Regions from separate parts of the Nocardiopsis sp. CA-288880 genome, predicted to be linked through region 3. Evidence: riboswitches for the same ligand, from Rfam matches in the RefSeq annotation. Region 3 holds a riboswitch; each other region holds the start of a gene.

Region 1 (3,267 bases), 440 kb from region 3:
AGAAGCGCCCCACCCCAGGACCCACGGCAGGATCCGCGCCAGGACCCGCGCTACGGGGGCGGGGACGGCTCCGGATTCGGGGGAGCGGCCGACGCAAACCCTACCTATGGGACCAGTACGGAAACTGACACCGCTCACCGCGGTGGGGCAGCCTCCCCCTACGGGGGGCCGCCACCTACTGGTCCCGAACCCGCCAGCCGGTTCAGCGCCGGCGGCTACCAGGAATCCCGTCCCAGTCCTGGATATCCACAGCAGACACGTCCCGCCGCGCATACCGTTGACGAAGCGGTGCATGTCGCGCACAAGGAAGGGAACGACTTCGCGGAGTCGATCGCTCGCGAGGCGCCCGCCCTGTGGGTGGAGGCCGTACTCGCCCGCAGGCCCAGGATGCCCTCCGACCTGGAGGCGCGCCTGCTCCAGGGCTCCTCGCTGCCGATCGACCACCTGTTGCGTGACGAGGTCCGTGACGGACTGCGCCAGGGGTTCTGGCAGGCCCTGGAGCGGGCCAGGTCCTGACAGGGCGCGCGGGAGTGCGAGTAGGGGATGGGGGCGATGCGGTTGACCCACGTGACGACGGCAGAACTCGACCGTTGGGAATTCCACGCTGTCCGGTCCGGTGAGCACGGACGGGTCGCCGCCCAACTCCTGGACCTGGCCAACCGGGTCGACGCGGGGAGCGAGGTCTCGCGCGCGGAGCTGTTCGTGCGCGCGGGGGAGCAGTGGGAGATCGCCCAGGAGTTCGAGCGCGCCTGCTCGGCCTACCAGAGGGCGATCGACGACGGCGGGGCCACGGTGATCGACGCCCGCGCGCTCAGCGCCGGGGCACTCCTGCAACTGGACGAGGTCGACCAGGCCTACGCCCACCTCAAACGCCTGGAGGGCGAGGATCCGCCCGGACTCCAGACCTTCATCCACGTGGCGGAGGCGCTGTACGCGCACGACGACCTGGAGGGCGCCGAGCGGTGGGCGACGGTCGGCGCGCACCGGTTCCTCGACCGGGCCTCCTCGCCCTACGTCCGCGACCTCCTGGTGGAGCTCCTGCGCATCCGGTTCCGCATCCGCACCGACCTGGGGCTGTCCGAGGACCGGCTGGACCGCAGACTCGACGAGGAGTGACCCCGGCCGTGCGGGCCGGGGCGCTCCGGCCCGGACCCGGCGGAGTGAGCTTTCCGACGTGCGGGCGTGCCGCCGACACGCCCGGGGCGGTGGAGGCGCTGATCTGCGCCCGACCGCTCCGGTCCGGGCCCGGCCGCCGCGGACACGGCCGTGTGGTCAGCGGCACCGGCCCGACGGGCGCCGTCCGAACCGCCTCGGAAGCGGCGTTCCGGGCGTTCGGCCGCCCCTCGGGAGGTGCTGCCGGTCCCGGGGAGCCCCGGCGACGATCTAGGCTGTGTCCGGTCGCCTCCCAGCTGCCCAGACGAGGCGCGACATCCCCCTGAACCGGGTGCCCGAGGCCCTCTCATACCACGGCCCACGCGTGTGTTCGACGATCGTCGAAGAATCCGAGAAATCGATGACACGCCATCATCTTGCGGTGTTCCAACGCACGGCCCCCTAGATGTAGTATCTGTCCCGCTGGTGGTTCACCCCTCGGGGTGAGGCAAGAGGGAACCCGGTGCGAAGCCGGGGCTGCCCCGCAGCGGTATGTGGGAACGAAGCCGTCACAGGCACTGGGGACCCCCGAAGGCCCCGGGAAGCGACGGTGCGTAGGCCGCCCACGAGCCCGAAGACCTGCCACCGGTGCGCACGTGAGCGTGCGCCGACGACGGGGCTTCGAGGGTGAGCCGCCGCGACCCACCGGTCGGACGACCGCACGCACCCGGTGCGTCGGTCCCCCGGTGCGTGCCGCGCACCTTGCCCATCGTGTCCCCTCCCCGCCGGGACTCTTCTACCGAGGTTGGAGCCGCTGTATGACCCTTGACGTCGAGGCCGTGCCCGTATCCGTTCGGCCCGAGCCGACCAACGAGGGCGCGCCCCCCGCCGCCGTCGACCGGATCGAGCACGTCGTGACCGAGGCCTGTGCGAGGCTCACCGGTGTTTCGGCGGAGAAGGTCCTCACCGAGGCCCGCCGCGGCTTCTACCCCGGCATCCCCGACGCCGAGGTCGAGCTCGCCCTGGTCATGGCCGCCCGCAGCTTCGTGGAGGTCGACCCGGACTACTCGTTCGTGGCCGCCCGCCTGCTGCTGGACAAGCTGCGCCGCGAGGCCCTCACCTTCATCAGCGGCGCCCCCGACGCCGCAGGGCAGTCCGAGATGGGCGAGCGCTACGCCGCCTACCTGGCCGCCTACGTCGGCCGCGGCATCGACCTGGGCCAGCTCGACCCGGCGCTCGCCGGGTTCGACCTGGAGCGCCTGGGCGCCGCCCTGCGCCCCGAGCGCGACGAGCAGTTCACCTTCCTCGGCATCCAGACCCTCTACGACCGCTACTTCCTGCACAGCGACGAGGTCCGCTACGAGCTGCCGCAGGCGTTCTTCATGCGCGTCGCCATGGGGCTGGCCCTCAACGAGGACGACCGCGAGGCCCGCGCCATCGAGTTCTACGAGCTGCTGTCCTCGTTCGACTTCATGGCCTCCACGCCCACCCTGTTCAACGCCGGCACGGTGCGCGCGCAGCTGTCCTCCTGCTTCCTCACCACCGTCGGCGACGACCTCCAGGCCATCTTCCACGGCATCAGCAACAACGCGATGCTGTCCAAGTACTCGGGCGGGCTCGGCAACGACTGGACCCCGGTGCGCGGCCTCGGCTCGCACATCCGCGGCACCAACGGCAAGAGCCAGGGCGTCGTCCCGTTCCTGAAGATCGCCAACGACACCGCCGTCGCGGTCAACCAGGGCGGCAAGCGCAAGGGCGCCGTGTGCGCCTACCTGGAGACCTGGCACATCGACATCGAGGAGTTCCTCGACCTCCGCAAGAACACCGGCGACGACCGCCGCCGCACCCACGACATGAACACCGCGAACTGGGTTCCGGACCTGTTCATGCAGCGTGTGGAGCAGGGCGGCAGCTGGACCCTGTTCTCGCCGGACGAGGTCCCCGACCTGCACGACAAGTACGGCACCGACTTCGCCGAGGCCTACGAGAAGTACGAGGCCGCCGCGGAGGAGGGCCGGATCAAGGTCGCCAAGAAGATCCCCGCGGTCGACCTCTGGCGTCGCATGCTGACCATGCTGTTCGAGACCGGGCACCCCTGGATCACCTTCAAGGACCCGTCCAACCTGCGCTCGCCGCAGCAGCACGTCGGCGTCGTGCACTCCTCCAACCTGTGCA
Region 2 (3,267 bases), 1.1 Mb from region 3:
CCCGGCGGTGCGCGGCGCGGGCGCGGCGCAGCTCCGCGGTCTGGGGGAACGACCCGATGGTGGTCGTGGTCAGCGGCGTGTCCGTGGGGGCGCCCCTGTCCTGGGGGCGCTCGTAGGCGTCCGGGCCCAGGGCGTCCAGGCGGGCGCGCACGCGGGCGTCCGTGAAGGCGGGACCGCCGCCGGTGCCGCCCGCCGCGTACTCGGCCTCGGCCCCCGCCGAGAGGACGCGGCCGAGGAGGGCCGTCTCATACGCCTTCTGCTTGGCGAAGGCCAGGGCCTCGCGCAGCTCGGGGGCGAGGGAGGTCTCCGCGTCGAGGTCGATCGGCACGTGCAGGAGCGAGCAGGACGTGCTCACCGTCAGCTCGTCCGTGAGGGCGAGCAGGGTGCCGAGCGCGGCCACGGCGGCCGGGACGTCGGTCCGCCAGACGTTGCGGCCCTCCACCACCCCGGCGACCAGGCGGGTGCTGCCGAGGCCCGAGACCTTGACGAGGTCGTCGACGCCCTCGCCGTCGGTGACCAGGTCCAGGCCGACGGCCTCCACCGGGGAGTCCTTCAGGATCCGCAGCGCGGGGGCCCCGATGGAGCCGAAGTAGGTCGAGACCAGGAGGGAGGGGCGCTCGGCGAGGGAGCCCAGGCGCTGGTAGACCCGCTCCAGGAGCCCGACGGCGGCGCGTCCCTCGTCGGTGGCCAGGATCGGCTCGTCCAGCTGCACCTCGGCGGCCCCCGCGGCGGAGAGGCCGGCGAGGAGCTGGGCGTAGGCGTCCAGGAGCTGGTCGAGCAGCTCGACGGGGCGCCAGCCCTCGGGTGCGTCGTCCGCGGCCTTGGCCAGCAGGAGGAAGGTGAGCGGGCCGACCAGGACCGGGCGGGTCGGGAAACCCGCCTCGGCCGCCTCCCGGAACTCGGCGAGGGGCTTGTCACCGACCAGGCGCGGACGGGTGCTCGGCGACAGCTCGGGGACCAGGTAGTGGTAGTTGGTGTCGAACCACTTGGTCATCTCCAGCGGCTGGGCCCCCTGCTCGCCCCGGGCGAGGGCGAAGTAGCGGCGCAGCTCCTCGTCGCGGTCGCCGGCGGCGGCCGGCGAGGCGAACCGGGAGGGCACCAGGTCGAACAGGACCGCGGTGTCCAGGACGTGGTCGTAGTACGAGAACGTGTTGGACGGGATGTCGTCGACGCCCGCCTCGCGCAGCTGGGTGTAGACGCCCAGGCGCAGGTCGGCGGCGATGCCGTCCAGCTCCTCCGCGGTGGTCTCGCCCCTCCAGTACGACTCGGCGGCGCGCTTGAGTTCTCGGTTCGGGCCGATCCTGGGGTAGCCGTGCACGGTGGAGCGCACGGACGGCCGGGAGGCCTCGGGGGTGTCGGGCATGAGCTTCTCTCCCTCGTCGAAAGCCGGGTACCGGCCACGGGGGCGAGCGAGGACGCGGACATGCCCGGGGCCACGCCGTGGGCGTGTGCGCCTGCCGCCGCTCCTCGGCCCTCCCTCGGGGCACGGGACCACCGGCGGCACGGGTGCGCCGCCGGGTGGAGGCAGGTCTTCGGACTCGGGGGCGCGGACGGCGCGGACACCGTCCTCCTACTGGCCGCCGCTTCCCGGTTTCCGACCTTTCCGACCGGATTACCAGTGCTTATGGCGACGTTCGTTCCCTCATACCGCTGCGGGGCAGTCCCGGAGTCGCACCGGGTTCCCTCTTGCGACACACCCCTCCCCTTCCGGGCGCGGCCCGGGTTCCGGGGTGGAGCATGTACCTTCCACGCCTGCAAGTATAGGGAGCACCCCTCCGCCCCTGTACCCGGCGTGCTGCCCTGTGCCCCCGGCCGGAAACAGCGCGAACCCCTGTTGCGCGGTCGGCGTCACAACCGACATGAAGCGTCGCGTGGCCGAGCCCTCCCCCGTGCTCCCCGCGATCGCTCGTTTGAAGATGTACGTGGAGAACCCCTGGTGAACAAGCAGTCCCAACCGACCATGGCCCCCGGTCACCCCCTGTCCACGATCGCGGTCGCGCTGGCGGTCGTCGCGGGGCTGGTCTGGCTGGCCGTCTCCCCGCCCGGCGTGCTCGCCTCCGAACCCGAGAGCGATACGCACCCCGGGTCGGCGGACGGCGGGCCGGAGGCGGGCCCGCCCGCCGCCGGCGAGCCCGACGGGCTGACGGTGGTCGACCCCGACGACGTGGTGGACCTGGCCGAGGCCGAACTCGCCCGCGAGGGCGGGGTGGCCGCGGAGGTCTCCTACCCGGTCGTCCCCGGCGCCGACCCGCTGAGCGACTTCCTGGACCGCGCGCTGGCCGCCGAGGTGGACGCCTTCGAGGCGGCCAACCCCGGAGCGGTCTCCTTCGAGTCCGCGTGGAACCTGACGGCGGCCAACGACGACATCGTCGGGGTCCGCGTGACCCGTGAGGAGACCGACTCCGAGGGAACCCGTGAGGGATACACCACCTACTGGTACGACACCCTCACCGGCTCGACCCACCCCTCCACCGCCCTGATCGCCGGCCAGGCGGAACTGGAGGAGCTGAACGGCCTCGTGCGGGACGCCCTCCCGGGGACCGCGGCCCCGGACGCGGTGCACCCGATCGCCTCGCTGTACGACTCCGTGGGGTTCAACCCCGCCGGCGACCTCGTCGTGGAGTTCGACGCGGGACAGGTCGCCCCCGTGGAAGAGGGCAGGACCCACGCCGTTATCGCCGCCTCGGAGTCCGCCCCCCTGCTGTCGGACCTGGGCGAGCGCGCGCTGCGCTCGGCGACCCGGGGCGTCCGCGACTTCGCCGTCGCGGCCCCGCCCCGGGAGGAGGGGGACAGCCGGGAGACGGCCGTCCCCGGGGTCCTGCCGCCCGCGGGCGAGGACGTCGACTGCTCCGCCCCCGGGTCCAAGTGCGTGGCCCTGACCTACGACGACGGCCCGGGCGGGCGCACTCCCGAACTGCTGGACACCCTGGCCGAGTACGACGCCCGCGCGACGTTCTTCGTCACCGGCTACCCGGTCATGGAGGATCCGCGCACCGTGAGGCGCGCCTACGCGGAGGGCCACGAACTGGCCAACCACACCCTCTCCCACCCCGACCTGGCCGGGCTCGGAGCGGGCGGGATCCGCTCGGACCTCGAAACCGTGCAGGCCCTGGTGTACCGCGAGACCGGGTACACCATGGACCTCATGAGACCCCCCTACGGGTCCACCGACGCGGAGGTCGCCTCGGTGACCGCCGACATGGGCCTGGCCCAGATCCTGTGGAGCATCGACACCAACGACTGGAAGGACCGCAAGTCGTCGGTGGT
Region 3 (3,267 bases):
GGGATGAGGTGGTCGACGACCGTGGCGTGGGCCCGGCGCTTGGCCTGGGCCCCCTCCCCCGGGTCGTTCACCAGGAACGGGTAGACCAGCGGGAGGTCGCCCAGGGCCGCGTCGGTCGCGCAGCCGGCGGAGAGCGCGGCGTTCTTCCCGGGCAGCCACTCCAGGGAGCCGTGCTTGCCCAGGTGCACGACGGCGTGCGCGCCGAACCCGTGCTCCAGCCAGCGGTAGGCCGCCAGGTAGTGGTGGCTGGGGGCCAGGTCGGGGTCGTGGTAGATCGCGATCGGGTTCTCGCCGAAACCACGCGGGGGCTGGACCAGCACGACGACGTTGCCCGCCCGCAGGGCGGCCAGCACGAGTTCGCCCTGTTCGTTCACGTACAGCTTGCCGGGTGCGGCGCCCCACGCCTCGGCCATCGCCTCCTTCAGCGCCGGGTCCAGGTCCCGGGTCCAGTCGGCGTACTGCTCGGGGGTGATGCGCACGTGGGCCTCGGTGAGCTGGACGGAGGTCAGCCAGTCCTCGTCCTGGCCGCCCGCCGCGATCAGGGCGTGGATCAGGGCGTCGCCCGCCTCCGTCTCGTCGGGCAGGTCCAGGCCGGGGAGGGCGTCGGGCGCGCCCAGGTCGTAGCCCTCCCGGCGCAGGCGGCGCAGCAGGCGCACCAGGGAGCGGGGGGTGTCGAGCCCGACGGCGTTGCCGATGCGCGCGTGCTTGGTGGGATAGGCGGACAGGACCACGGCGATCCGCTTCTCGGCGGGCGGCACGTGCCGGAGCCGGGCGTGGGCGACGGCGGTCCCGGCCAGCCGCGTGCAGCGCTCGGGGTCGGCGACGTAGCGGGGCAGCCCGTCGCTGTCGATCTCCTTGAAGGAGAACGGCACCGTGATGATGCGGCCGTCGAACTCGGGGATGGCGATCTGGGTGGCCGAGTCGAGCGGGGTGACCCCGTCGTCGGAAGCCTCCCAGTCCGCGCGCGAACTGGTCAGGCACAGGCCCTGGAGGACGGGGACGTCCAAGGCGGCCATGCGCTCCACGTCCCAGGCCTCGTCGTCGCCGCCCGCGCTCGCGGACGCGGGCACGCTGCCGCCCGCCGCGAGGACCGTGACCACCAGGGCGTCGAAGCGGCCGAGCGCCTCGTAGAGGTCGTCGGGGGCCGAGCGCAGCGACCCGGCGAAGACGGGGACGCCCACGGCCCGGCCGGTCGCGTCGACGGCGTCGGCCAGGGCGTGCGCGAACGCCGTGTTGCCGCCCGCCTCGTGGGCCCGGTAGTAGAGGATGCCCACCTCGGGGAGCCCCTGGCCGTGCGGCCGCTCGCGCTCGGCGAAGCCCCACGGCGGGAGCGCCGACGGAGGCTCGAACCCCTCCCCGGTCAGCAGCACGGTGTCCGACAGGAAGGCGTGCAGGCGGCCGAGGTTGGCCGGACCGCCCTCGGCGAGGTAGCGGTGGGCCTCGGTCGCCACCCCGATGGGCACGGTGGAGTGCTCCATGAGCTCGGCGCTGGGCTGCTGCTCGCCGCTGAGGACCACCAGGGGCGTGCCCCGCTCGCGGACGGCGGCCAGACCGGGCCACAGGTCGTGCGAGGAGCCCAGCAGGCGCACCACCACGAGGTCGGCGCGCTCGACGGCGCCGGTGAGTTCGGCGTCGGAGGCGCGGGACGGGTTGGCCCACAGGTAGGCGGCGCCGCTGGCCCGCGCGGACAGCAGGTCGGTGTCGGACGTGGACAGCAGAGCGATCCGGACCGTCATGGCCGGGCTCCTCCCTCGGGGTTCTCGCCCCGTCGGCGGTCGGACTGCCCGGGCCAGTGTCTGGCTGCACCCCTCGTCGGGGTGTCACAGTGGCGGAACCGCCCCGGAATCTCACCGGGTTCCTGTACCACGGGCAAAGGATTCACACTGTAGCCGGGAGCCCCTCCTCCGGTCCCGGCGGGGACGTCAGGAGCGGCCGGCCCGCCCCGGGGGGACGGCGCCCCGGCGCAGGAAGCGGACCACCGGGCCGTCGGCCCCCGGGGTGACCTCGGCCGGGACCCCGTACACCTCTCCGATGAGGTCGGAGGTCAGGACCTCGGAGGGCGTGCCCCCGGCGACCGCCCGGCCCTCTCGGAGCACGACCAGGCGGTCGCAGTACATCGCCGCCAGGTTGAGGTCGTGCAGGGCGATCACGGTGGTCACCGGCAGGCCCGTGACCAGCTCCATCAGGTCGAGCTGGTACTGGATGTCGAGGTGGTTGGTGGGTTCGTCGAGCAGGAGCTCGCCGGGTTCCTGGGCCAGGGCCCGGGCGATCTGGGCGCGCTGGCGTTCGCCGCCGGACAGGGTGTGCCAGGACTGGTCGGCCCGGTCCGCCAGTCCGGTGCGCTCCAGCGCCCGCGCCACGGCCTCCAGGTCGGCCGGGGTCATGGGCGTCCAGGACCGGCGGTGCGGGATGCGTCCCAGGGCCACCACCTCGCGGACCGTCAGCTCGGTCTGGGTGTGCGCCTGCTGCTGGACGGTGGCCACGCGCCGTGCCACGGCCCGGCGGCCGACCCGGTCCAGCGGCCGGCCGTCCAGGGTGACCGCCCCGGCGGAGGGGCCGAGCACCCCGGCGAGCAGCCGCAGCAGGGTGGACTTGCCCGACCCGTTGGGGCCCAGCAGCCCGACGGTCTCACCGGGGCGGGTGGCGAGGGTGACGCCGTCGAGCACGAGACGGCCGCCGATCCCGAGGCTGACCCGGTCGGCGCGCAGCCCCTCCCCGGGGGCCTGGACGGAGTGGTTCACGTCTTCCTCCTCACTCGGTACAGCACGGCGACGAAGGCGGGCACCCCGATGAGGGAGGTGACCACCCCCACCGGGATCTCCTGCGGGTCCAGCGCGGTCCGGGCGACCGTGTCCACCCACACCAGGAAGACCGCCCCCGCCAGCGCGGTGACCGGCAGCAGCCGGGCGTGGGAGGAGCCGGTGAGGGCCCGTGCGGCGTGCGGCAGGACCAGGCCCACGAACCCGATCGCGCCCGTGGAGCTGACCAGCACCGCTGTGAGCAGCGCGGTGGCGCTCAGCAGCAGCACGCGGGCCCGGCCCACCCGGACGCCCAGGTTCGCCGCGGCCTCCTCGCCGAAGGCGAAGGCGTCCAGGGTGGTGGTGTGGGCGAGGCAGACGGCGAGCACGAGGCACAGCACCGCGGCGCCCAGGAGCACGTCGGTCCATCCGGCGCCGCCGAGGGAGCCCAGCAGCCAGAACAGCACCGCGCGCGTGGTGTCGGCGTCCGCCGAGGTCAGCACGATGAACGAGGTCAGCGCCGAGAACA

What was found. Region 3 has a riboswitch for cobalamin ahead of cobN (cobaltochelatase subunit CobN). Riboswitches for the same ligand answer to the same signal wherever they lie in the genome.
Region 1: it holds a riboswitch for cobalamin, as region 3 does, so the genes downstream of both, ACQPYD_RS31370 (ribonucleoside-diphosphate reductase subunit alpha) here and cobN (cobaltochelatase subunit CobN) in region 3, are expected to answer to the same signal.
Region 2: it holds a riboswitch for cobalamin, as region 3 does, so the genes downstream of both, metE (5-methyltetrahydropteroyltriglutamate--homocysteine S-methyltransferase) here and cobN (cobaltochelatase subunit CobN) in region 3, are expected to answer to the same signal.

The regions. Positions count from the first base shown of each region.
Region 1 covers NZ_CP192105.1:7,267,640-7,270,906, reverse strand. The annotation lists gene ACQPYD_RS31380 (NYN domain-containing protein) at 1-516, shown strand, start outside; gene ACQPYD_RS31375 (hypothetical protein) at 544-1,116, shown strand; cobalamin riboswitch at 1,563-1,753, shown strand; gene ACQPYD_RS31370 (ribonucleoside-diphosphate reductase subunit alpha) at 1,911-3,267, shown strand, end outside.
Region 2 covers NZ_CP192105.1:5,690,593-5,693,859, forward strand. The annotation lists gene metE (5-methyltetrahydropteroyltriglutamate--homocysteine S-methyltransferase) at 1-1,363, opposite strand, end outside; cobalamin riboswitch at 1,524-1,698, opposite strand; gene ACQPYD_RS24655 (polysaccharide deacetylase family protein) at 1,961-3,267, shown strand, end outside.
Region 3 covers NZ_CP192105.1:6,825,567-6,828,833, forward strand. The annotation lists gene cobN (cobaltochelatase subunit CobN) at 1-1,736, opposite strand, end outside; cobalamin riboswitch at 1,771-1,908, opposite strand; gene ACQPYD_RS29390 (ABC transporter ATP-binding protein) at 1,923-2,741, opposite strand; gene ACQPYD_RS29395 (FecCD family ABC transporter permease) at 2,738-3,267, opposite strand, start outside.